DNA from 3 places in the Ferdinandcohnia sp. Marseille-Q9671 genome. Region 2 is predicted to be linked to each of the others. Evidence: predicted binding sites of a transcription regulator. Region 2 holds the regulator's gene; each other region holds the start of a gene.
The links. Region 2 encodes Rex, which represses fermentation and respiration genes when NADH is low (regulators of the CRP and FNR family bind a similar motif). Its sites were predicted from a motif close to TTGTGAAATATTTCACAA; they were not measured.
Positions count from the first base shown of each region.

Region 1 (10,290 bases), on a different contig from region 2:
TCACCATTTTGTTTACAAGTTCCAAAACTCATAGTTACAGAAAAGTCTTCCCCTTCACAGAAAAAAACGTGATTGGAAACTGTCTGTTTGATTTCAATTAATAGCTTGTTCACTTCAAAATGTTTACTAGTATAAAGAATGAGTGCAAACTCTTCTCCCCCATACCGAAAAACTTTTCCTTGATTCTCTGGAACAATAGTAGTTAGCAATGCCCCAATTTGATGTAATACTTTATCTCCCATTACATGTCCATATTTATCATTAATTGATTTAAACTTATCAATATCTGTAAGAACAAGGTAAAAATCATGGCCTTTTTCTAATTCTTTTCGTACGTTTTCCTGAAATGAACGGTGATTTAATAAATTCGTAAGATAATCACGTTTAGCAGTCTCGGCTAACAGGTTTCTTTCTGAATATTGCTGTCTTTCCCTAGAAACAATAATCCCACCTAATCCGCCTACCAATAACAGAAAGAAAACTTGGCATATATACATCACTACGTTTTTTAATAAGTAGACCTCAGAAACTTGTATAAAAAAAATGATAGAGTATATCGAAATAAATAAAAAGGCAGTAATGATCCCACCTACAAATCTCCAATAAACAGCAACGTGTAATAGAATTAAATACGCCACTGGAAACAGTGGACTTTCAATTCCTCCGGTTAATGGGATAAGTGCAGAAAATGCAATAAAGTCAAAACATGGTCCACCCTTAGTCATGATTGTATACATCCTTGATCCTTCAGGTGACTTATGTAAATAATAATCTGAAGTGCCCATATAGAGTATTCCAAATACAACTAAAGCTATGAATAATTTAAGTTTTACATCCGATGGATTTTCAACATATTGTACAGCGAAAACAACAATTGCTAATAATAAAAAGAACCAACGCAAAGAAGAAAAAATAACTTCAAGTGCATGGTATGACTGGTAAGCCTGCTTTATCAAAGATTTCAATTCGTCCACATCCAGTGAATATAATTCTAGTTTTCTTAATTATAATGTAAAATGAGCAGCAATAAATAAAAAATATGTAAAATGAGATAATTTTACATAGGTCAGTTATAAATGTGGGGTCCAATGTGTGGGCCTGTCCCCCATTGCGTTATTATTTAAATACATACTTGTTAGATGACTATATAATCTTTTACGCTGTTTTCTTAAAGTTCATTATTTTTATTCATAACAAAGGGAACTTCCCATAATCAAAGTTCCCTACTAAACTATTCTTATTTTTAGCGTTTTTACAAATCTACCTTCATGTCCCGCAACGCACCTTGTTTCACATATTTTATTAGTTTTGCAGACTCTTCTTGAACGCGTTTTCTTCCTAGTTCGGTTAAAAACCAGTTATCTTTTCTTGTATTATTATCATCAGCAGGACATAACGTATAGGTGATCCAATTAGGCATATATGTTTGTAATGTCAGATGTAATCGTTTCATATGGTAGGATGTCGTTACTACCAAAATTCGTTTTATTTTATATAAGTGGAATTCTCTGTTTAATACGAATAGAGAGGCTAACACATTTTCTAGTGTGTGTAGTGACTGGTCTTCAATTAGTATATCTTTTTCAGGAATCCCTAAAGAAATGGCCTCTCTTTTCATCGAATCGGCCTCCGAGAAATCACTTCCCTCCCATTGCACCCCGCCTGAAAGCAATAGTTTACTGGCTCTGCTTTGCTTATATAATTCCACTGCTTTTGGTAAACGATATTGAACGGCCTTGCTGCTGCCCACCACCAATATACAATCTCCGTTCGCGTAATCATCTTCAATATCTGAAAATAAAAGCTTGGTCAGTTGAGCGTCTGAGAGTTTTTCAACTTCTAACTCAGACAGATACATACTCAAGTCACCCTCCTTTCATAGGTAGTCCTATCTAAAATATACCACAATTTGGAAGCATGACAGTATGTACAAAAGCATCAAAATTTCGTTTTCTCTTATAATTGGGCACGTAAAAATGCTATGGGTCAGAGGGACAGGTTCCGTGACCCAAACCCCTTATCTGCCGGGACGGTTTCCATTACCCTATTTTTTCCATTTTAAGCTCAGAATGAAGGCCAAACCCCCAATGCGATAATGCATTCACACATTAAGGGCTGGCCATGTTTTTCTTACCCCTTCGTCTCCGGATGAACAATAGCCGCTGTTTCAACGGTAACAAGCGATGGTCCATTATCTAAAAATGCTCGTTTTAACGTGCTTTCCAATTCACTTTCATCCTTTATATGATACCCTTTCCACGAGCATGCTTCTGCAATTTTTACGAAGTCAGGGTTTGTCAAGTCAACATCCTTCGGTATACTTCCTTCAGCTAGCATTTTGTCACGTTCCATCTGTAATGCATGATTATTGAAAATGATCACCGTGATAGGTAAGTTGTATCTGACAGCTGTTAGGAGATCGGCTAACGTCATTTCAATTCCACCATCCCCAACAACTGCAACGACTTGCTTTTCCGGGTAACATATTTTTGCTGCTAGGGCAGCAGGTAATCCGAATCCCATCGTACGCCATTCTCCTGAAAAAATGACTTCTTGCTTTGTTGAGCGGAAGTTTCGATTAAACCAAACTGTAATATCACCTGTATCGAGTGTAACAATTGCATCTTCCTGTACAGTATTTTCAATTGCTCTCACGATTCGAGAAGGATGAAGGGGCTGCGTTTTTTGTAACCCCTCTTCCTCATTTTGGTTGGCCCACGTCTCTTTTGCCGTTTGAATCTGGGTTACCCACGCTTGATCTGCTGCGTGGTTTTGAAGGTTCTCTGTTACTTGTGGGACTAGTGTTTCTGCAGGACCAACTACCCCTACCTCAACTGGTATGCCATTTCCGATATTTTCCCTGGCTATGTCAATCTGAATGATTGTTGCCTGCTTGGGAACATACTCTTCTGGCCACCATAAATCTCCTACTAGTAACACGACATCTGATTGTTGAAAAAGCTCTTTGGCATGTGGATTCCCACCTTGTCCGATCCCACCCAAAAGATTTTCACAAGAATCATCGAATGCCCCTTTTGCACCAAGGCTGACTAGGATACCCGCTCCCCAAGCGTTTGCTAATGCCTCTATTTCATGAACGGCTTGTTTTGCCCCAACTCCAGCTAATATCATTGGTTTTTTAGCTGTTTTCATCACATCAACAACTTTGGCGATTTCTGTTTGGTCAATAAGGGAACGACCTTGAATCATTTTTGGTTCACTTCGTACTTTGGCATTTGAGTTCATAGTAAATAGATCCTTTGGTACTGATACATGTGTGACTGCACCTTTTACAAGTGATGTACTCATCGCTTTCACTAAAATATCAGTTACTGCATCTGGATGAGCAAGTAAGGTTGTATATTCAGCCAACGGTTTAATCAGTTCTTGTTGGTCAATATACTGTTTATAGTCTGTTCCAATTTTTTTCGTAGGTGCTTGACCTGTAATGGCCAATACAGGTGCCTTATCCAAGCAGGCGTCTCCAAGTCCGTTTAGGAGATTTCCTAATCCTGGCCCCATTGTTGCGAGACATACACCGAGCCTACCCGTTAGCTTCGCTTCGGCTGAGGCCATCATAGCAGCAACTGATTCATGTTTAACCGCGATAAATTGGATGGTATTTTGCTTTGCAAGCTCATCCATAAATCCAATAATCGCATCACCAACGACCCCGTAAATCCTTTTGACTCCCCACTTTTCAAGTTGATTAATCATCAGTTTTGCAACTGTTTCACTCGACGATTGCTGAGAATTCGAACTCATTATGTACACGTTCTCCTTTGACATTTTTACGCTTTAACATTCCAACTATTGGGGGAATATATACAACTGGGAAACAACGGGACGGTTTTGGTGTCTCTTATTTTTTTATAAATAGGATCTTGTCTCATGATGTTTTAGCATTGGGGGAACTTAGAAGAGTAAAAAATAAAAAAAGACCCAAAATGGGTCAATTTGATACTGATACATTTGATTTGATAACAAAATTAAGCTTCTTATTTAACTGTTATCCCAGTGGCAGGAACACCGAAAAACGAGATACCTGTATTAGTTCCTTCAAAGATGAAGTATGCTGCTACTTGATCACCTTCAGCTATTATGGATTGAATAGGCATTCTAAAGCTAGGTAATGCATCAAAGTCTACAAGCCCTTTTAAACAGGAAAAGGTATATCCAGTTGTGGATGAATACAAGTTTCATGGCAATACTCTTTACGTGCTTCAAAGTTCTCTTGGTCGATGGTTTCATAAAAGTGACGGACCAATTCCTTGTTTTCTTAAACCGACACAACTATTTCTCATTTATTATCTTCCAATAATATTTAAAATGTGTATGATTCTCCGTCAATTGGTACTAGCACATTAGATTCAATCTTTTTTTCTTTAGTATAGTTTTTCAGTTCCTCTCTAGATAAGGACCAGTGGTTAACTGCCTCCATGTGTACGCAAATAATTTTTGCTTCTGGAGCAGCTTTGTAAACTTCATAGACATCTTCTTTCCCCATGACTAGGGAACCACCTTGGAAGAATTGATTATCCCCAGCGTTTACAACAATTACTTCTGGTTCGTTAGTCTCAATTACTTTTTGTACTTCTTCATACCAAACAGTATCTCCCGCAACATATAATGTTTTCTCCGTTGGGTGTTTGAAGACAACCCCACATACTAGACCAGCAAGTTTTAAGATTTCGCCTCTTCCATGCTCGCCCTTTGTTTTCACTAGCTGGATTCCTTCGAACTCTGTTTTCTCTTGTAAAACCTCTACATTTATGAAACCAGCATTTCGAATTTCTATTGCATCTTCTTCATTTTGGGCAAATATTTTAATCTCTTTTGGTAAAGCTTCCTTAGCTGCATCATCCCAATGATCATAGTGCAGATGAGTAACAATAACTGCATCAATACCTTTAATTACATCATCGATAGATGTTGGCAGGCTTACCAAAGGATTATTTTGCTCTTGCCTAGGTGAATTTGGGAAAGGTGGGTAAGTACCTTTTTCAGATAACATTGGATCGATTAAAAACTTTTTACCCGCGTATTCCAAAACGATAGTTGCATTACGAATTTGTTGTATATTCATAGTTATATCTCCTTTTCTTCATAATTTCCTTTGAACATTTTATATACTATACTATGGTTAATAACAGATACATGGCCTAAATAAAGTGTTTCGGTCGTTTGACTTTATTTATGAAGGAGTTAGATAGATGTTAGATAACACGGATCTGCAAATCCTAGATGAACTATCCAAAAACAGTCGGATAACAATGAAAGAATTGGGAGAGAAAGTCCACTTAACTGGACCAGCTACTTCAGCTAGGGTGGCAAAATTAGAGGACAACGGAATTATTGAAGGATATACCATTAAAATTAATCAAGAAAAGCTGGGCTATTCAATTCACGCAATGATCAGTATTATTACAAATAGCCCATATCATAAACCTTATTTGTCATTCTTAAATGCACAAAAAGAGTATGTAATAAATAACTATAAAATTAGTGGGGATAGCTGCTACCTTTTAGAATGTAAATTCCCATCTACTCATGTATTGGATGAGTTCTTAGTGGGTTTGAGTTCGTATGTGAATTACAAATTATCAATAATAATAAATAAGTAATTCTTATAAAGAGATAACTTGTGAAGAAATATACTTAAAGTAATTGGTGATTTAGTTGAGCATAAGGCACATATAAAATACAGCAAAAAGACTAGGAAAAAGTATAATCCTAGTCTTTTATTGTTGATTATGCTTCTGAATATTACGTTAACCCCCTGCTAATTGAGATGTTTATACAAGTTTACTTGCTATACAGAACCCGTTAGATCTTTTTCGTAACTAGAAGTTTGTAGGACATAGTAATCTATCCAACTTGAATCAACCGCTCAAGCTCCTCCTTCTCCACATCCGACAGTATCACCTCTGCCAATGGAAACAGAAATTTTTCTTCTTTTGCGAAGTGTTGTATTAAGGTTGCATACGCTTGAGCGGCGTATACGGTTATCGATTGAATGTCGTTTTCATCAATTTTCTCCCCCGCCTGTTCAGCTTCTTTCATAAAATCCTCTAGATGCTGCTCTGCCTTCTCATGTTCATATTCCATCACTTCGATAATATTGTTTTCCTCTCCAAGGTGACGAGACATCATCGGGAATAACGCTTCATCCTCTCGTTTAGAATGTATCTTAAGTTTAGCTATGAAAGCTAAGACCCGCTCGGATAGTTCGGCAAACAGTTGAAACACAGAAGACCCGGTTTCATATTCTATCTCTTCAATGATTTCATAAAAGAAATCCATCTCTGCCTTCAATGACACGTGCTCGTTCTGTAATTGTTTCAGTGGCGCACTCTCTATAACGGTTACAGTTTCCATCGTCTTCCCCCTATTGGCTCACAAACATGGTCGTCAGTCACATCTTCTACGTAAAAGTATAAGTCAAAAGACTTGTTACCTTTGTGATGAGAATCACTAGCCTTTACAAAAGAAGATTCTAACTCGCCCCACGAGATACGAAATATGGTATTCTATTCCTAATAGAATCTAGAAAGGTAGAATAACATGTATACAAAACAAGATTTACTAGATCATCTCGAGCAGTTAGGTATTGAGCGAAACGGAACATTGCTTGTTCATTCTTCGATGAAAAGTATTGGGCAGGTTGAGGGTGGCGCGGATACAGTCCTTGATGCGTTGTCTGAATATATGAAAGATGGGCTATTGGTTTTTCCAACACATACTTGGTCGTATATAAAAGCTGAAAATCCCAAGTTTTATGTAGAGGAGTCGCCTTCTTGTGTGGGTCTACTAACTGAGCTTTTCCGGAAGCGTCCCGGTGTTGTTCGTTCCTGGCATCCGACCCATTCTGTAGCTGCTTTGGGAAATGGTGCTCAGGAATTTGTTGCTGGCAATGAAAAATTCAATACACCTTGCGCAAGAGAATCGAGTTGGGGGAAATTATTGGACCGAAAGGCATCGATTTTATTAATTGGGGTGGATTTACGTCGTTGTACATATATTCATGGAGTCGAGGAATGGCTTGATATTCCTGGTAGATTAACAGATAGTCACGAACAGCTTTACACCGTATTACCGGATGGAACCGAGATTTCCGTACCTCAAAGACGACATATAGGGCACACCTCTGAAAAATATGAACGGGTGGAAGAAGCATTTCTTGATCAAGACGCAATGTTCAAAGGTTCATTTGGGGATGCAGAAGTTCGAGTTTGCGATACGGTAAAAATGACTGACTTGCTTTATCATATACTAGAGGAAGATCCGGAGATGTTTTCTTGATTCTTACATAAAAGACCTGACCCCAATCATGCTTTTTGTAAAGTGTGGATCAGGTCTTTTTTTATAGAGATTAGTATCAATAATTCTACTAAAAAACTAATTATCATACACAATTTTGCCAGATAAACTTAAGTCAATTAGTAATTGATAACAAATTTCAATCTTTTTATCAGCCGGTAACCTGTTGTATTCTTCAAATTCTAAATCAAAAGTTTCCTTTAACTCTTCATTAAATAAATTTGTGAAAATTGATTGATTTATTTTAGTTAGTTTAGGATAAATATAATTCTCATAGTAATTAATTATTTGGCTATGGTCCCATGACAAAACATCAGATCCTCCTGGACTATTAATGGTTTCCCCTACATAAATTTCCTCTGGGAATGCAATGGGTGTATATAGACCCGCTAACTGAAAACCATCTGGTAAAGAATCCTCAATATTTGGTTTTTCGTAATTATCTAATACGAATTGTTGGATTTGCAAAAATTCTTTAATCTCAGGTATTTCTTCAAAATCTATTAGTTTTTGTTCAATCCATTTGTAATTTTTCATTATAATTTACCTCTTTACCTATAGTAATTCATAAAAACAATGTTTTTCTACTTACCTAAAATACCTTCAGTATTATTTATTTTTTAACAATATTTATTTGTAGAAATCGATTCGTGCATATCATTACCCAAGTCGCCATTCTGTTGAATAAGTTCTCGGTATTCCTTCTTCCTTAATTTTTTTCATCGAATGTTGAGCCTTTAAAATATCCTTTTTGTCGGTTTCACCAGAACCGAATTTTATTATATTCTTTATTCTATTACCTGTCGCTTCGCCTAATATTAGGGCATTTTTATCGAATGTTATGATTTCTAACACTCCATCTTCTTCCTTTAGCCCCGGTCTCGAATTTCCAATCCAAACTAATTTATCTCCTGCTTTTATTCTCCAAATATTCGGTCCATCCACTTTAGCTTTTGGTTTATAACCAGAGTCCAATTTCTCCAAGATTTTATAAACTAATGAATCACTAACTTCTGTAGGATGTAATTCGAACCACGAAGGAATATCTGCCCATCGATTTGTAATAGTTGCATAATCACCATCACTAAGTTTCCAAAAATCAATTATCGAGAGGCTATCAAGATCGAAATAATTCTTAAACCTAAACCATATTAACATGTCTTTTCTCTAAAAGAGAGTCTTATTGTAGTATCATGTTTAACTACTCTTTTCATGTTTCTACCCCCCTATTTAAATAACTATAATAATAGGCATTGTAATTAATTCCGTTATTCTTTTGTAAATATTTCTTCACTAAACTAAATACTTCTAAAATCTATCTTGGCAGCAATCAAGGTATTATATTCCTTTTCTACAAATAAACAATTTAAATATATTCATTTAAGTTATGTTTGCATTGTCCACTTCTTCTTTTTTACGTCTGAAGTTTATGTGTTCACAAAAGGGCCAGTCTTTTTACCCAGTATGTATTTACAGAACTAGTAAATTAATATACTTTTAAATTAGTAAATCTTGGAGGATATTACATGAAAAAGGAAATTAGCTTTTTAATAGACGAAGATTTAGTTGAAAAATTTGAGGCAGCAATATTAGTAAACAAGGAAAACCTGAATAAGGTACTATCAAAATGGATGATCCAGTATGTTTCTAGTAGTTTTTCAAAGGCTGAGTCTGAAAAGGCTTCCCAACCTTCCATCAAATCAAACAATTTAGTTAAGGTTGGGAGTAACTTTTCTAACAACCAAATAGAAACTAAAAAGTTAGATAATCGCATTTCAAAAAAAATAACAAAAGAAATGATTGAGATAGCATATAACTTTGCAAAAAAAGTGTATTTTGGTGAACTAACTAGAACAGAAGGAAAACAGAAGATTTCAACATTTACAGGGATGAACGCTGGATCTGCTCAAGATTATATTACGGATTTTTTAGCTATGATGTCAGGACAGGAATATCATCGTACAATGAGTAATTTCGGAACAGAGTATTATCTAGAGAATATACGAAAGGACTTTGGCAATCAAGCCTTTATGTTAGCTTTGGAGGCTACAGAGAAACATATTAAATATTACAATGCACTTGGGTATGGACAATTAAAGGAAAAAGAAAAAATAGTAAGGAAATTTAAAGAAACAATTAGGTGATAGAGGAATAGGTGCCTGCCATTGTGAGCTAATTGCTCCCAATTGCCCTTTTTAAAATTTGATACAACTATACAATAAAAAAGTTGTATTACGTGTTAATTTTTTATTAGAACTTTCTAGGTTTAAACAATTTATATCATCATTTCTATATTTAATATATTGTAAAAATCCGGTACTATTTTCTTGATACCTTGAATTGTTACTACTAGGGGAGATAACCTCCCCTGCTACATTTTATCTACAGCATGAAGACTCGCTCTACCAAAACTATAAGTTTCTTAACTCCTCTAACCCTGTTTCCACATACGAATCCATCATTTCCTTGGGAACCATACTCCCCCCTGTTGCCCATGCAATATGAACGGAGTGTTCCATTTTATCTGCTACTCTATGTTTTTCCAAATACCCTCTACCTTCTGGCTCTGTAAATAAGCGAGCTGGACCGGGCACTCCTGCTAATGCGGAAGGTTCTAAATAGATGCTTTCTGTTTGAGCCAACAGACTGAGATACGCTAATAAATGATGATCCTCAACCGTATAAACACCACTCAAAAGGTTTTCCAGCGTTCTCCCAACAAATCCTGATGGACGTCCAACCGCTAATCCATCTGCAGCTGTTTTGTTATCAATGCCAAAATCCTGTACCGAAATGTTGTCATGCTGTTCGGTTAACAAGCCAACTAACATACAAGGAGAATGGGTAGGTTCGGCAAAAAAGCAATGAACATGATCCTTGAAAATGAGCTTTAAACCAAACGCCACTCCGCCTGGTCCTCCTCCCACTCCACAAGGAAGGTACACGAACAATGGATGATCTTCATCGATT
Region 1 covers NZ_CDRJTA010000001.1:57,241-67,530, forward strand. The annotation lists gene ACWNMY_RS00245 (GGDEF domain-containing protein) at 1-965, opposite strand, end outside; gene ACWNMY_RS00250 (YdcF family protein) at 1,253-1,858, opposite strand; gene ACWNMY_RS00255 (thiamine pyrophosphate-binding protein) at 2,131-3,765, opposite strand; gene ACWNMY_RS00260 (ester cyclase) at 3,999-4,196, opposite strand; gene ACWNMY_RS00265 (MBL fold metallo-hydrolase) at 4,325-5,086, opposite strand; gene ACWNMY_RS00270 (Lrp/AsnC family transcriptional regulator) at 5,214-5,624, shown strand; gene ACWNMY_RS00275 (hemerythrin domain-containing protein) at 5,869-6,378, opposite strand; gene ACWNMY_RS00280 (AAC(3) family N-acetyltransferase) at 6,565-7,302, shown strand; gene ACWNMY_RS00285 (hypothetical protein) at 7,399-7,857, opposite strand; gene ACWNMY_RS00290 (hypothetical protein) at 7,981-8,478, opposite strand; gene ACWNMY_RS00295 (hypothetical protein) at 8,847-9,464, shown strand; gene ACWNMY_RS00300 (D-serine ammonia-lyase) at 9,732-10,290, opposite strand, start outside.
Region 1: ACWNMY_RS00275 (hemerythrin domain-containing protein) is a predicted target of Rex. The motif match lies at 6,460-6,477, and genes of this name have one in related genera.

Region 2 (10,290 bases):
GTAACCCTATTCCTTTCATGATCTCAGCATATTTTTCGTCACTAACTTGTTGTACAGGAACTTCTTTACCCAATACATTACCAAGAGCTGATGCCAATTCCTCTTGAGTTAAAAGAGGACCAGAAATTTCATACACTGTATTTTCGTGGCCGTTTCCAGCAAGAACTGCTGCAGCGGCATCAGCATAATCTTGTTGCAGTGCCCACCCTACTTTTCCTTCTCCTGCCGAAGTTACCCACGGGGCTCCTGCAATTACCCCTTGGATGCTCCCGACTTCGTTTTCCAAATACCAATTGTTACGTAAGAAGGAATATGGAATACCCGTTTTAATGATGGCTGCTTCTGTCGCTATATGAGGAGGTGCCATTAAATTTTTACTTTCTGTTGCATTAGCAATACTTGTGTAAGCAATAAATTTTACCCCTGCACGCTCAGCCGCTTGGACAGCATTAGCATGTTGATGAATTCTTGTTTCATTGTCACCATCGGCTGAAATAATTAATAGGCGGTCAATCCCTGTAAAGGCATCATCTAATGTTTCTGGACGGTCAAAATCGCCTTGACGAACTTCCACTCCACGTTTACGAAGGTCTTTTGCTTTCTCTGGATTTCGGACACTCACCACCAGATTATTTGCAGGTACTGATTTCAATAACGATTCTACAACTTTTGAACCTAATTTTCCCGTTGCTCCAGTAACTAAAATTTTCATTACTATTCCCTCCGTTTACGTTTTATCTGTAACAATATTGATTACATGTATTTATTTTAGTTACATGTAACCATTTTGTCAACAGGTAAAATGATATATATTATTTTGGCTATATTTTGGTATAATAAAACTTGTAATCAAAATAATTACATGATGAAGAAAAACAATAATATAAATATTAATTAATAGAGGCGGTGACTGAACATGTCCATCAGCAGTCGATTTGCAGTAGGAATTCATATATTGGCTCTAATTGAATTAAATAATGAAGGAGTTACTTCTTCTGAATTTTTAGCTAAGAGTGTTAATACGAACCCAGCCGTTATAAGAAAACTAATGGGGATGTTAAAAAAAGCTGGTTTGATAGAAGTAAATCCGGGAATTGCAGGTGCTAAACTCGCAAAGAAATTATCTAGTATCACTTTGTTCGACGTATATAAGGCAGTGAATGTTGTACAAGATAAAGAGTTGTTTAGCATACACGAAAGTTCACATCCTGATTGTCTTGTAGGAAGGAACATACAAAATACAATTGAACCATTATTCACAGCTGCACAATTGGCAATGGAGAAGGTTTTAAGAAATGTTACTTTAGAAGATGTTGTGAGAGACATTGCTGCTAAAGAAAATATCTGTTAATAAAGTAGGGAAACCACTTCCGTGGCTTCCCCCTTATCAAACCGTACGTGCCCTATTAAGGCATACGGCTTACCAATATGGCATATTGTTCACAATGTTATCAAGATGACGCGTTCCAGGCATTTTGCATCTTTTGGAGTCGGTGAGGTGTATAATACTCCTCGCCTTTTTCTTTAGCACGTTTAATTTTATTCTGTAATCGTCGTTTTGCTGTTCTAGTCAAGTTATTAATATACTGCTCTTTGGTGTATCCATATGCTTTGTTTAAATAAAGCCAGTAGGAAGGAATTAGCTTAATCTGTAGAAAAAACGAGTTATTCCAGAGACTATTCATCTTCTTCCCTGTTATTTGTGATGGATGGTTACATAAGAAGAAGGCTACTCTTAGCCTTCTTCTTATGTAACCATCCAGGGCTAATAGGGTTCTTCGAACCCACCTAGTTTTACAATGGTTCGGTATATTTAACTTAATATTTTCTTTTATGGCATCCACAATCGTAACATAGTAGTTTACTTTCCCTCTGATAGTTGGATTAACCCGGTTAATCCACTCTTCCTTATTTAAAGTGAGAGTTTTTCGGGTTTTCTCCTTTATCTTGAGTCGAAAATCCTTAATGGATTGTTCCTTCGGGGTTACATGAAATTCTGGCTTTTTATCTTTCTTTCCCTCTCTCCAATGGTGAAAAGTAAATCCTAGAAAATCAAAATTTTCTTTCTTAAAGTCTACAATTTTCGTCTTTTCCTTAGAGATTTCTAAGCCAAGTTCTTTCAATTTATCCTTTGTTATTGCAGCGGCTTTCTTTATATCCTCTTTTGACTTTGCAAAAAGTAAAAAGTCATCCGCATAACGTACAAAGCGTATCCCATTTAAATCCCATTCCCAATCCAGTTCGTTAAGATATACATTGGCTAGTAAAGGTGAAATAACTCCGCCCTGAACAGTCCCATAGTCAGAATGTATTCTCTTTCCTTCTTCCATATGTCCTGCTTTAAGCCATTGTTCTATCATCTTCAAGACCGTTCGGTCTGAAACATACTTCTTTAGTATTGAAAGAAGTTTCTTGTGGGGGATATTGTCAAAGAACCCCTTGATATCACAATCATAAATATGATTGTATCCTTGTTCTATGTTCCACAAGATAATTTGTAAGGCTCTTTTGACCCCACGATTAGGGCGGTATCCTACTGACCAGTTATGAAAAAGTTGGTCTTCAAATTTTGGTTGTAGGACATTCACCAGACTCTGTTGAACTATACGGTCTTCTATGGTTGGAATTCCTAACGGACGTTTCTTCCCATCCTTCTTTGGAATGTATACTCTTTTAACCGGTTGGGGTTGGTACGTTTTCTCACGTAGTTTCCCTAGAAGATTCAAGATATTTTCTTCAAGTTTCACTTCATAGCTATCTATTGTCTCACCATCTATTCCACCAGCACCATTGTTAGCTTTCACTTTCAGAAAACTTTCAGTCAGTTTTCGGTCAAAAAGAAGTTGTCCATATACACTATGTAGTTTAAATTTCCATTCTTGATTCATTGCTTATTCCACGCCTTTCCTTGATGTACATTCAAACGGTTTTACCGCAGTAGCTTGATTGTTTCCATTACATCTCGTTCATAGCTTGGAGCCATAGGTCATTCCCCTTCCGTTCACTCAATGTTATGGTCATTAAGTTACTTCCGTACTACGAGAATGTCTGACTTCTCCTCCCGTTCTTCGTCACTTCGGATTACCCTTATAGACTAGAACCCTGCCTGTTCGGTAAGGTGGAGACCTCACGGGGTCATCACATTTCCCTTCTAGACATACCCTGCACCATCACGAAATAAGTCACATTTTCTCGGTCTGACTTCTAAAGAAAATGCCTTCAAGTGGGCTTCCTCACTTTTCGAAAAGTCGCCAACTTATCCCGCCGCCGTGCTTCACACTTATTGCATTAGGGTCTACCTAGTCGCCTACGGGTCTCTCGATTTTCCGCATCTCCTTCAACACAATACCTCACGGTATTGCCCTAGATATTAGGCTTCCCAAGCTAGGTCAGTCTCCTCGGGGATGGATTTTCACCATCTGGGATTGAATTCATTTATCGTCGACAAGTCGTTTCACCGAAATGACGTCTCTTTCAGATAATGAAAAGAAGAGTGTCGACTGGGTCAACACTCTATGCGACTGCCCGTCGCACAAAAAGACATTCCAAAGGAATGTCTTTTCTCTTCCTTAAGTGAAGCACTTCACAAAAGTAAATCATACTTAAAAATAACAAATCAAGTGTAAAGAACTGCTTAAATTTCTAATCTATGAGCAGTTGGTTCTTTCTGCGCAGTAAATAGTCTACTACGTATTACAAGAGTTAATTAGTAAGTGTGTACCCGAGAGAATGTGGTGAACATAAAATACAAAAAAGCTTCTCAAAAGTTGGATCAACTTTTGAAGAAGCCTCTTTTATGTTTACCCTATGTTAGCATTTTGTTAGCAAATAACTTCAAAACCCTTATATATTAAGGGATTGAGCGGTCATCACATCATGCCGCCCATTCCACCCATGCCGCCCATGTCAGGCATTCCGCCACCAGCACCAGCTGGTTCTGGGATATCAGCAACTACTGCTTCAGTTGTTAAGAACATAGCTGATACAGATGCTGCGTTTTGAAGCGCAGAACGAGTAACTTTAGTTGGGTCAACGATACCTGAGTCGAACATGTTTACCCATTCGCCAGTAGCAGCGTTGAAACCAACACCGATTTCTTCATTTTTTAAGCGTTCAACAACTACTGATCCTTCTAGACCTGCGTTGTGTGCGATTTGACGTACTGGCTCTTCTAATGCGCGAAGAACGATGTTAACACCAGTTGCTTCGTCACCAGCTAATTCAATAGCAGCTACTTTGTTATATACGTTCACAAGTGCAGTACCACCACCTGAAACAATACCTTCTTCAACTGCTGCACGAGTTGAGTTAAGCGCATCTTCAATGCGAAGTTTGCGTTCTTTTAATTCAGTTTCAGTTGCAGCACCAACCTTGATTACTGCTACACCACCTGCTAGTTTAGCTAGGCGCTCTTGTAATTTTTCTTTGTCAAATTCAGAAGTAGTTTCTTCCATTTGAACACGGATATTGTTAACACGAGCTGCGATCTTGTCAGACTCACCAGCACCTTCAACGATTGTTGTATTTTCTTTTGTTACAACGATCTTAGAAGCGCGACCTAATTGAGTAATATCAGCTGATTTAAGGTCTAGACCTAAATCTTCAGTGATTACTTGACCACCAGTTAAGATAGCAATGTCTTCTAACATAGCTTTACGACGGTCACCAAATCCAGGAGCTTTAACAGCTACTGCATTGAAAGTACCACGAAGCTTGTTCACTACTAGAGTTGCTAGAGCTTCACCTTCAACATCTTCAGCGATTAGTAATAATGGTTTACCTTGTTGAACCACTTGCTCTAGTACTGGTAGGATTTCTTGGATGCTAGAAATCTTCTTGTCTGTGATTAACACATATGGATTCTCAAGAACTGCTTCCATTTTGTCAGAATCAGTTACCATGTATGGAGAAGCATATCCACGGTCAAATTGCATACCTTCTACTACTTCTAGTTCAGTAGAGAAACCTTTAGATTCTTCAATTGTGATAACACCATCGTTACCTACACGCTCCATAGCTTCTGCAATTAATTGACCTACTTCTTCATCAGCAGCAGAGATTGCAGCAACTTGTGCGATAGATTCTTTGCCTTCGATTGGTTTTGAGATTGCTTTTAACTCTTCGATAGCTACTGCTACAGCTTTTTCAATTCCTTTACGAACTACCATTGGGTTCGCACCAGCTGTAACGTTTTTCAAGCCTTCACGAATCATTGCTTGAGCAAGAACTGTTGCAGTAGTAGTACCGTCACCAGCAACATCATTTGTTTTGCTAGCTACTTCAGCAACAAGCTTAGCACCCATGTTTTCGAATGCATCTTCAAGTTCAATTTCTTTTGCAATTGTAACACCATCATTAGTAATAAGAGGTGAACCGAACTTTTTCTCAAGAACCACGTTACGTCCTTTTGGTCCTAATGTTACTTTTACAGCATTTGCTAATGCATCTACACCGCGTAGCATAGAACGGCGTGCTTCTTCGCTAAATTTAATTTCTTTTGCCATTTTGTAAGCCCTCCTCAAATAATAAGTATTCTATGATATTTAATGCTGTTTTCCTATTATCCTATAACAGCTAGAATGTCACTTTCACGTAAAACTAAGTATTCAGTACCTTCGTATTTCACTTCAGTACCAGCATATTTTGAGAAGATAATGCGATCACCAACCGCAACCTCTAAAGCAACTCTTTCACCACTGTCTAGTACACGACCAGTACCTACAGCAACAACTTTACCTTCTTGAGGTTTTTCCTTTGCAGAATCTGGTAGTACAATTCCGCTTGCAGTTTTTTCCTCTGATTCAACTAGTTCAATAACAACGCGATCACCTAATGGCTTTAACAAGTGAAACAACCTCCTCAAATAATTGTAAGTATGTTTTTTCTTATTATTAGCACTCAAACCACTTGAGTGCTAACACAATTATTATATTAAATAATCTGATTCTATTTTGCAAGTATTTGCTATCGAATTTTCTAAAAAAGATTCTATTTTTGTACAAGCAAAATTGACTCACCTATCTATCCTATGTCATGAATAAAAAATTTAAACCATAAGATTTAAAAAATTTCCCTCTATGAAAATTTGGATTAGCATAATACTAATAGATAGTTATGAATATATGTTACAATACAAAGCATGAATAAGAGTTTGAAACAAAATCGCTTATAAAAACGTTTAATTAAAGGAGACTTACATGAAAGCTAGATATTGGTATGTTATATTAACGTATATCCTCATGCAATTTTCAGGTGCTCTCGGTATTCCACTTCTTTTACTTTTGGGAGTTGGGGATAATTTAGATCCTGAAACTGCTAAAAATACAATTATCTCTCTTTGGACGATCTTTAGTTTTGTGGCTGCACTCCCGATTGTTTTATATTTATTACGACAAGATATAAGGGAAAGACACCAAAACCTTGAACGTTCCTCCAGAGGGGAGGCTTTCGGTTGGGCAATTGCAGGTATCTTCATGGCTATGACAGCGCAGGCTCTTGCAGCGAATATTGAAATTTATGTTTTTGGTATTGAGCCTGGTTCTGAAAATACCCAAGAAATTATGGCCCTTGTAAAGTCACTGCCATTACTGGTGATTGTTGTTTCTATTATTGGTCCAATCCTTGAAGAAATTATCTTTCGTCAGATTATATTTGGGTCCTTATATAAAAAATTTGGCTTCTTTATTTCTGCTCTGATTAGCTCCTTAATCTTTGCAGTGGTTCATATGGATTTCACTCACATTCTTATTTATACTGCTATGGGCTTTACCTTTGCATTCCTTTATGTACATACAAAACGGATTATCGTTCCGATATTTGCACATGTTGCGATGAACACATTTGTTGTAGTGGGACAGACGATTTTTGCAGATGATATAGAGAGGATTATGAAGGAAACCGATAAGCTACAATCGATATTTATTGGAGGCTTTTAGTCTATGCGAAGAACTTCACCTTTTGCGATGGGCATCATATACGCGTTAATGGGCATTCTTTTTACCTATATAGCGATTGGAAGTGCTACGGACACAATATGGAACTTTTCCACAATCCTTCTTGCACTAGTCGCAACTTTTGATTTTGGTGTGGCAATCCGGATGTTTGCCTTACACAGTAAAATAAAAAAAGTCACAAAAAAATAACCTCTGTCTTAGAGGTTATTTTTTATGACTAGCTCTAGGCGCCCTTCCACTTTTCGCTACTCCATGCCATTAGCTGCTAGCATTTCTGCCTTCAATACCTTTCTGTAGGCACTCTTCGAAACGAGAATACTGATTTCATACAATCCAAATAATGGAACAGTCACCATTAGATGTGAAATCAACTCTGGAGGGGTAATTAAGCCTCCAATTACTAAAAGAATGAAATACGCAAACTTACGGATTTGAGAAAGAAACATCGGTGTTACTAATCCCAACCTTGTTAAAAACATGATGATAACTGGCAACTGAAACAAGAAACCAAATGGTAAAGTTAGTTGTAACAAGAATTGAAAATACTCGTTTATCCCTATTACCTGATTAATTTCAAGACGTTCCGCCAATCGAGTCATAAAGTTCACAACAAACGGAAAAAGAATAAAATAGGAGAATGAAACCCCTACTAAAAACAATCCTACAGATATAGGGATATAACTTAAGGTTACCTTTCTTTCCTTCTCATACAACCCTGGACTAATAAATGCCCATAGCTGATACAGTAAAAAAGGAGATGAGATAACTAGCGCAATAATAAAGGCAAATTGCATATATATTTTTATTGGATCCGTCATACGGAAGGCATTCATTGTTAGTTCTTTAGCTTCCTCAGCATTTTGTAAGTAGAGAATCAATGGTTCTGCAAGAAAAAAGCTGCCTAACGCAACAATGAAGAAGAAAACAACTACAAAGATTAGTCGTTTTCTTAATTCTCCGATATGATCAAAGACAGACATTTCTTTTTCATTCATGTGTTTCATCCTATCATTACTTCACATCTTGAGTGTCGTTCTTTTTTACATCATCATCGTCATCATCTGCTAAACCTTTTGTTGCGTTTTTGAATTCACGCAATGTATTACCTGCTGCTTTTCCTAATTGAGGCAATTTCTTTGGTCCGAAAATTAACAACGCAAAAAACACAATCAATAAAATACTACCAAATCCAAGACTTCCCATCTGCAAGTCACCTCCTCAATAGTGAACATCTATTCCTATTCTTCTCCAGAATAATGCTTTAAAAAATAGACAAGTGCTTGTAACTCGACAGCTAAATCAATATGGTGCACCCGTATATGTTCAGGAACGTTAATTCTAGCAGGAGTAAAGTTCAGTATACCCTTAATTCCTTTATTAGCTAGACGATCTGTTATAGGCTGTGCCGCACCAACTGGTACTGTTAAAATAGCTACAGTTACATCATCGGGTAATTTTTCTTCTAAATCATCTAAATGGTGAACTTCAACTCCACCAATACTAGTACCTACCTTATTATAATCCACATCAAAGGCAAGCTCAATTTTTGTATTGTTATTTTTCATAAAATTATAGTGTAAAAATGCAGTACCTAAATTTCCAACGCCAATTAAGGCAACTTTCGTTAATTCATCTTGGTCAAGTGTCTTACTAAAAAAGGATAATAGATAGTTGACGTTATAGCCATATCCTTTTTTTCCCAAAGCCCCAAAATAGGAAAAGTCTCTTCGGATTGTTGCTGAATCTACCTTAACCGCTTCACTCAGTTCTGCTGAAGACACTCTTTGCTTACCTGAAGCATGCAAGTTTTTCAGAAAACGATAATAGAGTGGCAGCCTTTTGGCAGTTGCTTGTGGTATTTTTGATTGCTCAAGATTCACCTTAATTCCTCCACTAACTCGGAACTTTCTATGTTACGTTCAAATGTAAAAGTTCCAATCATCCTCATTTGAACTCACAGCTGTTATAGTTCCCTTTTAAAGTTGCCGTTCTTTCCACCTGTTTTTTCTGCTAAATAAGTTGGCCCGATGACCATCCCTTTATCAACAGCCTTACACATATCGTAAATGGTTAATGCACAAACAGACGCAGCCGTAAGTGCTTCCATTTCTACCCCTGTACTACCTTTTGTTTTCACTGTTACATTGATATGTAAGATATACTCGTCGCTATCAACTGCCCATTCAAACGAAATATCCACACCTTTTAATGCTAATGGGTGACACATTGGGATAAGATCAGAAGTTCTTTTGGCTGCCATAATACCTGCAACCTGGGAAACAGCAAGAACATCTCCCTTGCTAACTTCATTATTAATAATCTGCTCATATATCACTTTATTAACAGCAATACTTGATTTTGCAATCGCAGTACGGACTGTATCAGCTTTATCTGTAATGTCGACCATCTTTGCCCGACCTTGTTCATTAAAATGGGTAAATGAAGCCATATATCTAACCCTCCCCTAAACTGAGTGTTCAAAAGGAGGATGAAAAGGACCAAGAAGTTCAAGGCGGCGAAGCTTTGAGTACCGGAACGTATGCAATTAATACGTGAGGAACGGAAAAGCAAGCCAACGAAGAAATTCGATGTGTCATTTTCACCGGACTTTTTGAACCTCCCCTAAAACTATACACTATTTTACCATACATGTCTTAGAAACATGTGTGAACATTATCATTGCAGTTGCTCTATGAAGATAATATAAGATACACTGTTGTTAGAAACAAGAGGTGAAATAACATGATTTTACTACAAGTAAATCAGCTCAAAAAGTTTTTTGCTGCTGATCTTATTTTATCGAATATAAAACTCGAAGTACAAACACGGGACCGTATTGCCATTGTTGGCCGTAATGGTGCTGGAAAATCGACATTGTTAAAAATAATTGCAGGTCATATGTCACATGATAGTGGCGAAATTATCAAGCCTAAAAGCGTTAAGATTGATTACCTTGCACAAGATACAGGTCTTGAATCTACCCTTTCCATTTGGGAAGAAATGCTAACCGTTTTCGCTCCTTTACGAAAGCTCGAAAAACACTTACGAGATCTTGAAGCGAAAATGGGAGACCCAGATCTTATTGCAAAGCAAGCTGATTACCAAAAATTACTTGAAGAATACGACCAACTTCAGGTGGACTTTAAAGAACAAGGTGGGTATCAGTACGAAGCGGATATCCGTTCCATTTTACATGGATTCAACTTTTCTGAATTTGATTATCAAACTAAAATATCAAGCTTAAGTGGTGGTCAAAAAACTCGACTAGCTCTAAGTAAGTTATTATTGTCAAAGCCTGATTTATTAATTTTAGATGAACCGACCAACCACCTTGATA
Region 2 covers NZ_CDRJTA010000002.1:176,040-186,329, reverse strand. The annotation lists gene ACWNMY_RS12640 (SDR family oxidoreductase) at 1-712, opposite strand, end outside; gene ACWNMY_RS12635 (Rrf2 family transcriptional regulator) at 917-1,351, shown strand; gene ltrA (group II intron reverse transcriptase/maturase) at 1,452-2,888, opposite strand; gene groL (chaperonin GroEL) at 3,870-5,504, opposite strand; gene groES (co-chaperone GroES) at 5,561-5,845, opposite strand; gene ACWNMY_RS12615 (CPBP family intramembrane glutamic endopeptidase) at 6,198-6,935, shown strand; gene ACWNMY_RS12610 (YdiK family protein) at 6,939-7,142, shown strand; gene tatC (twin-arginine translocase subunit TatC) at 7,199-7,948, opposite strand; gene ACWNMY_RS12600 (twin-arginine translocase TatA/TatE family subunit) at 7,965-8,156, opposite strand; gene ACWNMY_RS12595 (redox-sensing transcriptional repressor Rex) at 8,192-8,833, opposite strand; gene moaC (cyclic pyranopterin monophosphate synthase MoaC) at 8,917-9,402, opposite strand; gene ACWNMY_RS12585 (ABC-F family ATP-binding cassette domain-containing protein) at 9,696-10,290, shown strand, end outside.

Region 3 (10,290 bases), on a different contig from region 2:
TACATAAAACCAAACAACATTGCTGTAGCACCCAATCCCATATACATATGAAAATGTCCTGGCACCCACTTCGTATTATGCATAACATGGTTAATAACAATCGTTGCATCAATAATCGCTGGTACTACACCAACCACCCAGCCAAACATTGATAAAAAAATAAAAGATGATGCAATATCCCACTTAATACCTGATCGAAAAACAATCATTAGGGCACCGTACGCAGTAACAACTAATACCGGTAATCCATTTGCATATGATAATACTTGCCCCAGGATAATCATCCATTTCGGTAGTGCGAAGTCCATTAATAAATGGTGGGGATAAATGATGATTGTAAATAACGTTGAACAGTTCCACGCGATGAGAAATGGCCGATTTGCTTTCCATGGACGATTTGTGTACAATGCCAAAATTTCATAAACAGCAATAACACCCATATATATAATTGAATTTGCAAATATATGACCAAACGCATATGTTAGGTTTTTTGCAAGCAGTGGGTCAATTGTAATGGTTGGTATAAATAGATTTATAAGGCTCATAACTAAAATGGTTGCCCCAGATACCAGTGCTGTGATGTTCACAATCACAACCATTGTACTCGCTACAACAGCCGCAGGAGGACCATAGCCTTTCTTTTTCCCAAAGACAATTGACCAGCCTAACCCGCCTCCTAAACTCCCATATTGTTTAATAATTGCTCTTGCAACATCTAAATACAGTAATAAAAATCCAACACCTATTACAAGCATACCTCCAAGATATAGAGCTGCTCCTACAACTCCCCATCCTCCAGCCGAAATTGCAGGTAATGGATACAAGAAAGTCCATCCCCCCGCAAAGTCAAAGCTGAAGATACCTACCAATACCATTGCTACCCCGATAATAAAGAAGATAAAATTTGAAATAAAAATCCCTTTGTTTAGTTGAACATATTTGCTTAGGAAGTACCACATAACTGCTGCTGCAGACAATGCTGATGCACCTACCATACCGGTTCCATGGACCGTTAGAATTTCATAAAAGAAACCTGGATCAACATCAATCATATTTCCTTGTGCAAGTAACATTAAGACTCCAAATATCATCATAAGTAAAATAACTAGACTGCCAGTTAGTAGATACATGATAAGCGTTCGATTTTGGGAGGGTTTTGAATCTCCCATTGTAATAGTAGCCATTGAAAGTCCCCCTTAGTTTGTAACGGCAATTTCACCAATCATTACATGGTGAGCTAATCCACAGTATTCCAAACATAAAATTTGATATGTCCCTGGTTTTTCAAAAGTGTAGAAAACATTATTTGTATAGCCAGGCATCGCCTGTGTTTGCGCCAATAGATTCATATCTTTGTCATAAATACCAAATCCGTGATTTACATCAGCACTTGTTACATGGAATTCAATCGGCTCCCCTACCTTGAATTCTGTCTGACTCATATTCCAACCAAATTGAATTGCCTCCACATTTACCAAGATAGGATCTTCTCCTTCTCCGTATACTGGTCGTTCGAAAGGTAAATCCTGTAGCGTGAAATAAGTTACTGTACCCAATACAATCAGAAGAACAATGAAATAAGCTGTTCGAAAGCGATACCACTTTTTCTGTATACCTTCATACGCTATCCTTTTGTTGGTATTCAAAACCACAAAAATAAAAATGATTGCAATAAATGTCATTAACAGTATTGAAAGATACCATGCAGCTGTTTGATACAATAGATAACCCTCCTATAAATAGTGTTCAAAAAATGATTCGAAAAGCGAGGAAATAAAGGAAAGGTAGACTCTAGGACCAAAGTGGTCGAGTGCCAACCCAATTAGTAACTTATCATTTGGTGACTTTTTGAACATCCTCTGTTAAGCTATGTATTTCTCTCTCAATAAAAGTTTCACATATTACAGATCCATAAATCTGTTAAGTTTGTCACAAAATAGAAAAAGACACATTCTTGTCAAGAATGTGTCTTTTTCTATTTAATTAAATATGTCGCTGCTAGCATTAAAAATGAGATAAAAATCGTCGTAATAACCCATAGCCAGGCCAATTCCATATTCCCACTGTCTATGGCTACATAAATAGCTGTCGGTAATGTTTGTGTCTTCCCAGGTATGTTTCCTGCGAACATAAGAGTTGCACCAAATTCTCCCAAGGCACGTGTAAAGCTTAAGATAAAGCCTGTAATGATAGCTTTTATTGATAAGGGAATGGAAATAAATAGAAAGATAGAAAATTCATTTGCTCCATCTGTCCTAGCAGCATCCTCAATGTCTGTTTCTACTGATTGGAAGCCTGTCTTTACAGATTGATACATGAGCGGAAATGCAACAACAGTCGAAGCAATAACAGCCGCCCACCACGTAAACATGATCGATTGACCCGTTACGTTTTCAATAAATACTCCCACAATACTATTTCTCCCAAAAATAACAATTAATAAAAAACCTACTACTGAAGGAGGTAGTACAAGTGGTAGCATCAAAATTGTTTCTACAATAAGTTTTCCCCTAAACTGTCTACGCGCCATCGATTTTCCTGCTAACAAACCAAGAAGTAAGACGATGCAACCTGATGTGATTGCAATCGTTATAGATAGTTTAATAGGGGACCAAAAAAGCTGTTCCATAGCTAAGACCTCAATTGTTAAAAAATGTTCATATAGTATCTATTTCTTTTGTAGCAAAGGTTTATGCTCTATTTTTATAAAAAGTGTGATTTATGTAACACCCACTAGATAGACTACCATTATATTATCACAATAGAACAAAATATAGCATTCTAACGTAAGAAGGTGTTATCTATGAATCAAAGAGAGACAATACAGAAACCCACTCTTTCACATGAATTAAAAGAGCTTTTACAATCTGCCAACCATACTCTCAAAGTAGAAAAAGGTGCTTCTCTATTTAGAGAGGGAATGAAAGCATCAGAATTATATCTTATTCTATCCGGTCGTGTAAGAGTTAGCAAAGGAACATCTGATGGTAGTGAATTATCGCTTCGTATATGCGGCCAAAATGAAATTGTTGGAGAATTAACATTGTTTACAGATGATCCAAAGTATTTATTTGATTGCCGTATTTTAGAAGATAGTGAAATAGCCGTTATTCAAAAGGAAGTCTTAGAAAGAAAACTTTTTGAAAATACCAGTCTTGCATTTGAATTCATGAAATGGATGAGTGATCATTTTCGAAAAACGCAAACTAAATTTAGAGACCTCGTCTTATTGGGAAAGAAAGGAGCACTTTATTCGACACTAGTTAGGATGACAAATAGCTATGGGGTTAATAAAGAAAATGGTATTTTGATTAACCTTCATTTAACAAATCAGGAGTTGGCTAATTTTTGTGCCACAACAAGGGAAAGTGTGAACCGAATGCTGCATGAATTGCGTGATAAACATGTAATTACTGTTTCAAAAGGATATATTACCATACACGATTTGGCCTATATAAAAAATGAAATACAATGTGAAGATTGTCCAGCAAAATATTGTAGTATTGAATAAGTAAAGGCCCATGGAAATGGGCCTTTCAGAGTGTAGACAAAGTCAGTACTGACTTTGTCTACACGATTTTTCACAGTACTTCTAAAAATAAATTACTTTCCCCAGACTGTCTTGAAAACACTTGTCAGACAAGGCGCGCAGTCGATCGAAGACGCGAATAGAAGTTGCCTTCATGAGCGGACGAGAGAGGCAAGCAACGCTGTATGCGAGCGTTTGTCAACAGTCTGAAAGGCCCATGGAAATGGGCCTTTGTTCTTATCTTGCAGTTTTTTCTTTAGTACGAAGAGCTTTTGGAATATATACACAGAATGGTTCACTCTCCATATAATCTCCCGTCATGGCATACGCACGAGAACGTGAGCCACCACATACATGTCTGAATTCACATACTCCACATTTTCCTTTATACTTATCAGGATTGCGAAGATCTTTGAATATAGGTGATTCACGATAAATTTCAGCTATTGGAGTCTCACGAATATTACCAGCTTTTACAGGAAGCAAACCACTTGGATACACGTCACCAATATGAGAAATAAAGACAAATCCGTTTCCGTCATTTACACCTTGTGGGGCTCTTCCAAGTCCATCAATTTGTCCAGTCTTTCCTTGCATAAGCGCATCTTCATATCGAATTTGTTTTTCGATGTCTTTTGTTTCCCGCATTTTTGATTGGATTACAACACGTCTGTAGTGCTGAGCAGCCGTTGTTTTTATATCGAATTTCACACGCTTACTTAAATCATATAGCCAACGAAAGACCTGCTCATGTTCAACTGGGGAAATCATATCTGAATCCTTTCCGCGTCCAGTGGGTACAAGGAAAAAGACACTCCATAAAACACAATCCAGATCCTCTACTAACGTAGCCATTTCATCTAAAACGTGAAAATTATACCTTGAAATAACTGTGTTGATTTGGATGGGGATTTCAAGTTCATGCAAATACCTAATTGCATTCATTGTTAAGTCAAACGATCCCTTTGTGCCTCTGAAATGATCATGTATTTCTGCAGTCGGGCCGTCTAGACTAAATGCCCACCTTGCTAGTCCAACTTCCTTTGCTTTTTCAATTGCTTCTTTTGTCACATTAGGGGTTGCACTAGGTGTCATAGACACACGTACACCTTTTTTAACTGCATAATCTGCAATATCATAAACATCAGGGCGCATTAAAGGGTCCCCGCCAGTGAAAACAAGCATTGGATTATTCATTTCATAAATTTGGTCAATTAGGTTTTTACCTTCTTCAAAAGAAAGCTCTCTTGGGTCTCTTGTATACTGTGCTTCCGCACGACAGTGTAGACATTTAAGCTGACAAGCCCTTGTCAGCTCCCAAATCACAATAAATGGATCTTTATTATAGTCCCTTTCAAACATGAGGCCATCCTCCTTTTGTAATGTCCACATTTTATCACTATAGAAAAGTGAATTATGTGAGGCATATCACACAAAAGGAAGGTGTCCAAAATTGTTCACAAATCTAGTGGAGGTTATGGAGCCCACCTAATTAAAGAAAACAAGCCGATACCAGAAGATTATTTTTCTAGTATAACTCGCATAGTTTCTTATCAATTAACTGGACTATAGAACCTCTGCCACTTAGAGCAAACATTTGAATATACTTTATGTTCAATCTTTCTACACGGTTAAAGAAATTATTTTGAAGTTAACTAATCGAAGAATATATAATGAAGAAATATTACATGTATTTGAGGGTTAAAGCCAGTGCTACAAGTAGGTTAGGAACCCCCAAGAGGAAAAATATATACGAATACCGAAATTTCCTTTTTCGGTCTTTCTTAGGTTCAGTATAATAATTCGCTCTTGCACGATCTCCGCTTACAAAAGTTTCTGATACAATTCCTGCTAACAATAAACAAATAATCCCAAGTGTGCCAGAGATAACAGAATACGCTTCAAATTGTTGAGTAGACAAACCCATAAAAAATAGAAGTCCAGAGGTTATAATGCCTAATAATAAGCCTACTCTCAGAATAATCCCTCCTTCCAAAAGTACCTGGTACTTCTATTTTATCGTATTTTTCTGATAATTATGTGTATACACCTCCATTTTTTAAACATTTAGAGTTTCTACCTTGAATCATTTGGCCTCTGCTTTGCTTTTTCATATTCTTCTTTATTGTTAATATTCTCAAACTCTAATCCTTGTAACTCCAAATTGTCATTTGTTACATACCTCACGTTACAAGAATCCAACAAAAAGCTTAATTTAAACCTTTTCTCGAATAGCAGTTCTTCTATCCTTTGTGCAACTCTTGAATGATAAATCGCGACTAATGGTTGCTTCCTTCCATCGATGACTGGAACAACCGCATCTATGTCTTTGTTAGTTGTATATGAGATAAGTTGTTTTACTAGGTTATTGGTAACAAAAGGAGTATCACATGGCAAAACAACATACCAATCTGCTTTGTCCTCTTTCATGGCGGTTATTAATCCTGCTAAGGGACCATATCCTTGGAACTGTGGTACATCTTGCACAATTTTTAAGGTAACGTGTTTCTGAAACTGATTGATTAGTCTAGGATGGCTTACTATATTAATGTTATCTACATTACCCTGAAGTGCATCGATCGCATATTCGAAAAAATATTTATTATGAAGTGTAGCAAATGCTTTAGGGCTTCCAAACCTTCTAGATTCCCCACCTGCTAGAATAATCCCCATTATATTTTGTTTTTTCACTGAAATCTTCCTTTTTTCTTCATATTATCACGAAGGATAGACAAGACCAAACTGATTCTCTTAATAAGGCTACAATTCAACCAAAAAAAAATGTAGACAAATTCAGAAATGACATTTGTCTACATAGTGAGAGATTAAAAGAATTCTTATCTTTTACCGATTGCAACCCGCCATACTTCTGGGCCTTCTTCAAGATATTCCCATGTGAATTCATCGCTTCGTTCCATCATAAACTGATATTGAAGTGGTCTTGGATCATGGTCATTTGTAAGTTCCATGATTTCACCTGATTGTAGGCTATCAAATGTTTTAAAGATTGTTGGATGCTTATCCTTCGGTGCATAATCTGGCGCATTTACTTTTGCTGCAAATACCATTTATAATTCCTCCTTTTGTTTTATGGGTTCATTGTATCGAAGGCCTTTACGTGATGTAGTGAATCTTATCACTGTGTTGATATGTTTTTTATCATATCTCTTTTCAAAATATGGGATAATAAAAAAAGAGATTACCACGTGCATCTTGTATAACCTCCTTGATTCGTGGATAACTAATGACGAGGTGAAACAGATGAAAGAATTAGTAGGAAATTGTGCCGAATGTGATAAAGAGATTTATTGTTTGGAAGGCTTCATTAATGGTGTTGTACTTGAAGATAAAAAAGGAATTTTGTGTTTTGATTGTGCAGAAGAATAAGTCAAAACAATATTGATTAACTAGGAGACTGATTCTCCTAGTTTTTTTGTGTCTATTTTTTGAATAGTGATCATGATTCGCATCACATGTGATGCAAATCACAGTCTCAAAACGGGAGATTGCTACACTTAAGATAAGGTACTTTTAATTACAAGGAGTGAAGTTGATGGGACTACCATCTATACAGGAACAATTAAAAACAGTTCCTCTTTTTCGAGAATTAACTCGTGAAGAACTTGAACCTATTATCGAGATTTCTCAGTCACGATTATATAGACAAAAAATGTTTGTATTTATGCAAGATGATCCCCTAGATCGTGTATTCTTCATTCAATCTGGTAAGGTAAAGATTTACAAGTCAGATATGCACGGAAAGGAACAAATTGTCTCCGTACTCGAAGCTGGGGAAATGTTTCCACATGCAGGCTTCTTTAGAAAAGGGGGATATCCTGCTCATGCAGAAATAATGGAGGATGCAACTATTATCTATACTCCAATTGATAAGTTTGAGGAAATATTGATAAAGTACCCGGAACTTTGTATTAAAATCTTCAAAGTTCTTGGTGAAAAGATTATCGACCTACAGAAACGATTAGAAGAGCAAATCCTATTAAACACTCAAGAACAAATTGTGATGCTGTTGCTTCGATTATGTAGGAGTAATGGTGAAAAAATAGGAAATCGTTTTAAGCTTACTACTCAATTTACGAATCGTGAACTAGCCAATATGATTGGAACAACGCGCGAATCTGTAAGTAGAACAATCAGTGTGCTAAAAAAGAAGCACATTGTTGACATCACTCCTGATGGTTATTATTTGTTGGATCATATGAAGCTTCACGATGAGATTTTTTAGACCAACGGGTAGAGGTTTTTTTCGTCTTTTGATGTTCTCTAAACTTGTGACAACGTCTAACACTTATTTGTATGGGAATTGGTTACTTATGTAACTACCTGTGATTACAGTCACAACATTCTGCATTGAAAATGATTATCATTAGTATATAAATGTTTTTCCTTTATTCAGTGGAGTTACCTGCTTCTATAAGTGTTTGGGATTAATGCATAGGAGTAATCAGTACAGAATTGTCTATACACAGACTGAATAAAGGTAAGGTCTCGGCGAATACCTCGATTTTTTAAAAGGGATTTTTCGAGTACAAGACAAAGACTAAATAATCCACATTCTGTGGCAAAGTCTTATGAACTACCACGTGTTTTGCCTAAAAATCGAGCGCGAATACGCAAAGGCTTATTTAAATAAGGGGGAGATAATACCATGAGTCAAGTAGAATCAAAAACAGTGGAATTAGATGTTAGAGAGGATCTGAAAAATAAAATTGAACCTTTTCAAAAGATTATGGAGGCTGTAAAAACGTTAAATGATGGGGATATATTTATTTTACACGCTCCATTTAAACCTACTCCATTATTTCCAATATTAAAAGCAAAAGGTTTTTCAAATGAACCAGAGCAAATTGACAAAAAACATTGGAAGATTACCTTTGTTAAAAGAGGTGGCAATAAATGAAGTTAGATAACCGAGGTCTTGAACCACCACAACCTATGATGAGAACGTTAAAAGCACTCGAGAAGTTAAAAATGGGTGAAACCCTATCAATCATAAATGACCGAAGACCCATGTTTTTGTATGAACAGTTAGATGATCTCGGCTACAAACATTCAACAAAACCAAATCCCGATGGCGGCTTTCAAATAGATATTACGAAATAAGGAGCTGCTTGCAAATGTTACCTCAATTATCAAATGAAACGGATATTAGGCTGCCGCTTTCATTCATTATTTTTAGCGTTGTTGCCTTACTGGCTTCCCAAATCATTCTACTATTTAACGGCCATATGATGATTGAGGGAAATTTTCGAACACCTGCCCTACTCTCATCTGCTCATCTATTAATTCTCGGATGGGCTTTAATGGTAGCTATGGGAGCAATGTATCAGCTTGTACCAGTAGCCTTTTTAACACCTATATGGAACGAGAGGTTCGGCTTTGTCCAATTTTGGATAACAGCAATAGGCTTTGGAGGATTCGGGGTCACTCTTTCCTTCTCACCTACCATATCTATTTTTACAGGTAGCCTCGCTGTCAGTGGCATCTTATTATTTCTCATTCAAATGTTTATGACAATGCGGAATCAAGCGAAAAAGAATATATTAACCCTGTTTGTAGGGAGTGCTCTCTTTTGTTTGCTACTAACAATCACACTAGGCATTTTATTGATTGTTAACATGGGTATTGGAATCGAGAATTTTAATCATCTCGCCGTGTTAAAAAGTCATATATTACTTGGTGTAGCTGGTTGGTTTACATTCTTAATCTTTGGTTTTTCCTATAAAATGGTTCCTATGTTCTCATTAGCACATGGTTTTACAATGAAGCCGGCAAAATGGGTATTTATTATTTACGGACTTGGTTTACTTGTTGCGATATATAGCTTTGCAGCAGAGACTTCCTATTTATTACAGGCAGCAATGAGTTTACTATTCCTAGGATTTGCAATTTTTACGTATCATATTTCCACTATTATCAAGGTGAGATTAAAGAAAAAATTAGATAAGCCATTTATTTTCTCGTTAGTAGCGATTGGATTTGGACTAATTCTTCATTTTTGTGGGATGGTTCTTTCTTTCTTTCCAGATTTTTATGAGTATTTTGGTTTTTTTATTTTCTTATACATTTTATTATGGATTGCGAGTAGCATTCTTGGGTATTTGTATAAAATAATTCCTTTTCTCTGGTGGACCCACCGTTACAGTAAGCTAATGGGAAAAAGAAATGTACCTCCTTTAAAACAGCTGATTGATGAAAAAATGGCGATTCCTATTTTTACAGGTGTTGTTATTGGAAGCGTTGGTGTAGTGTTAGCGATGGTTACTGAGCAATTGCTCATTTTCACAATAAGTCAAAGCCTTATCGTCGCCGCATCTATCTTTTTTATCTATACAATTATGAAAGTACTTTTTAAATAAAGGAGTTCATTATGATGGAATTAGAAGACAAAATTCTTGAACAGTTAAAACATGTAATTGATCCTGAATTAAATATTAATGTTGTTGATTTAGGACTTATTTATAACATCGAAATTAAAGAAAATATGAATGTATTTATAGAAATGACATTAACAACACCAGGTTGCCCTTTACATGATAGCATCACTAGTGGTGTAAAGCATGCAGTCACTGACATTGAAGAAGTTAATGATGTTGAAGTCCTTATTGTCTGGCATCCTGCCTGGTCACCTGACCGAATGTCATCAGACGCAAAAAAACAATTAATGGGATAATAGGTAGAGGTGGAGGACTTCTGCTGAATAAAGGTATTGTATTTCACTTTCTTGTTATGTTTCGTTATAC
Region 3 covers NZ_CDRJTA010000004.1:349,256-359,545, reverse strand. The annotation lists gene ACWNMY_RS17005 (cbb3-type cytochrome c oxidase subunit I) at 1-1,184, opposite strand, end outside; gene ACWNMY_RS17000 (cytochrome C oxidase subunit II) at 1,197-1,721, opposite strand; gene modB (molybdate ABC transporter permease subunit) at 1,976-2,629, opposite strand; gene ACWNMY_RS16990 (Crp/Fnr family transcriptional regulator) at 2,804-3,511, shown strand; gene ACWNMY_RS16985 (TIGR04053 family radical SAM/SPASM domain-containing protein) at 3,767-4,891, opposite strand; gene ACWNMY_RS16980 (DUF5316 domain-containing protein) at 5,214-5,456, opposite strand; gene ACWNMY_RS16975 (molybdenum cofactor guanylyltransferase) at 5,606-6,220, opposite strand; gene ACWNMY_RS16970 (DUF2249 domain-containing protein) at 6,367-6,597, opposite strand; gene ACWNMY_RS16965 (hypothetical protein) at 6,791-6,916, shown strand; gene ACWNMY_RS16960 (Crp/Fnr family transcriptional regulator) at 7,083-7,772, shown strand; gene ACWNMY_RS16955 (DUF2249 domain-containing protein) at 8,196-8,447, shown strand; gene ACWNMY_RS16950 (DUF2249 domain-containing protein) at 8,444-8,650, shown strand; gene ACWNMY_RS16945 (hypothetical protein) at 8,665-9,906, shown strand; gene ACWNMY_RS16940 (metal-sulfur cluster assembly factor) at 9,921-10,220, shown strand.
Region 3: ACWNMY_RS17000 (cytochrome C oxidase subunit II) is a predicted target of Rex. The motif match lies at 1,918-1,935, and genes of this name have one in related genera.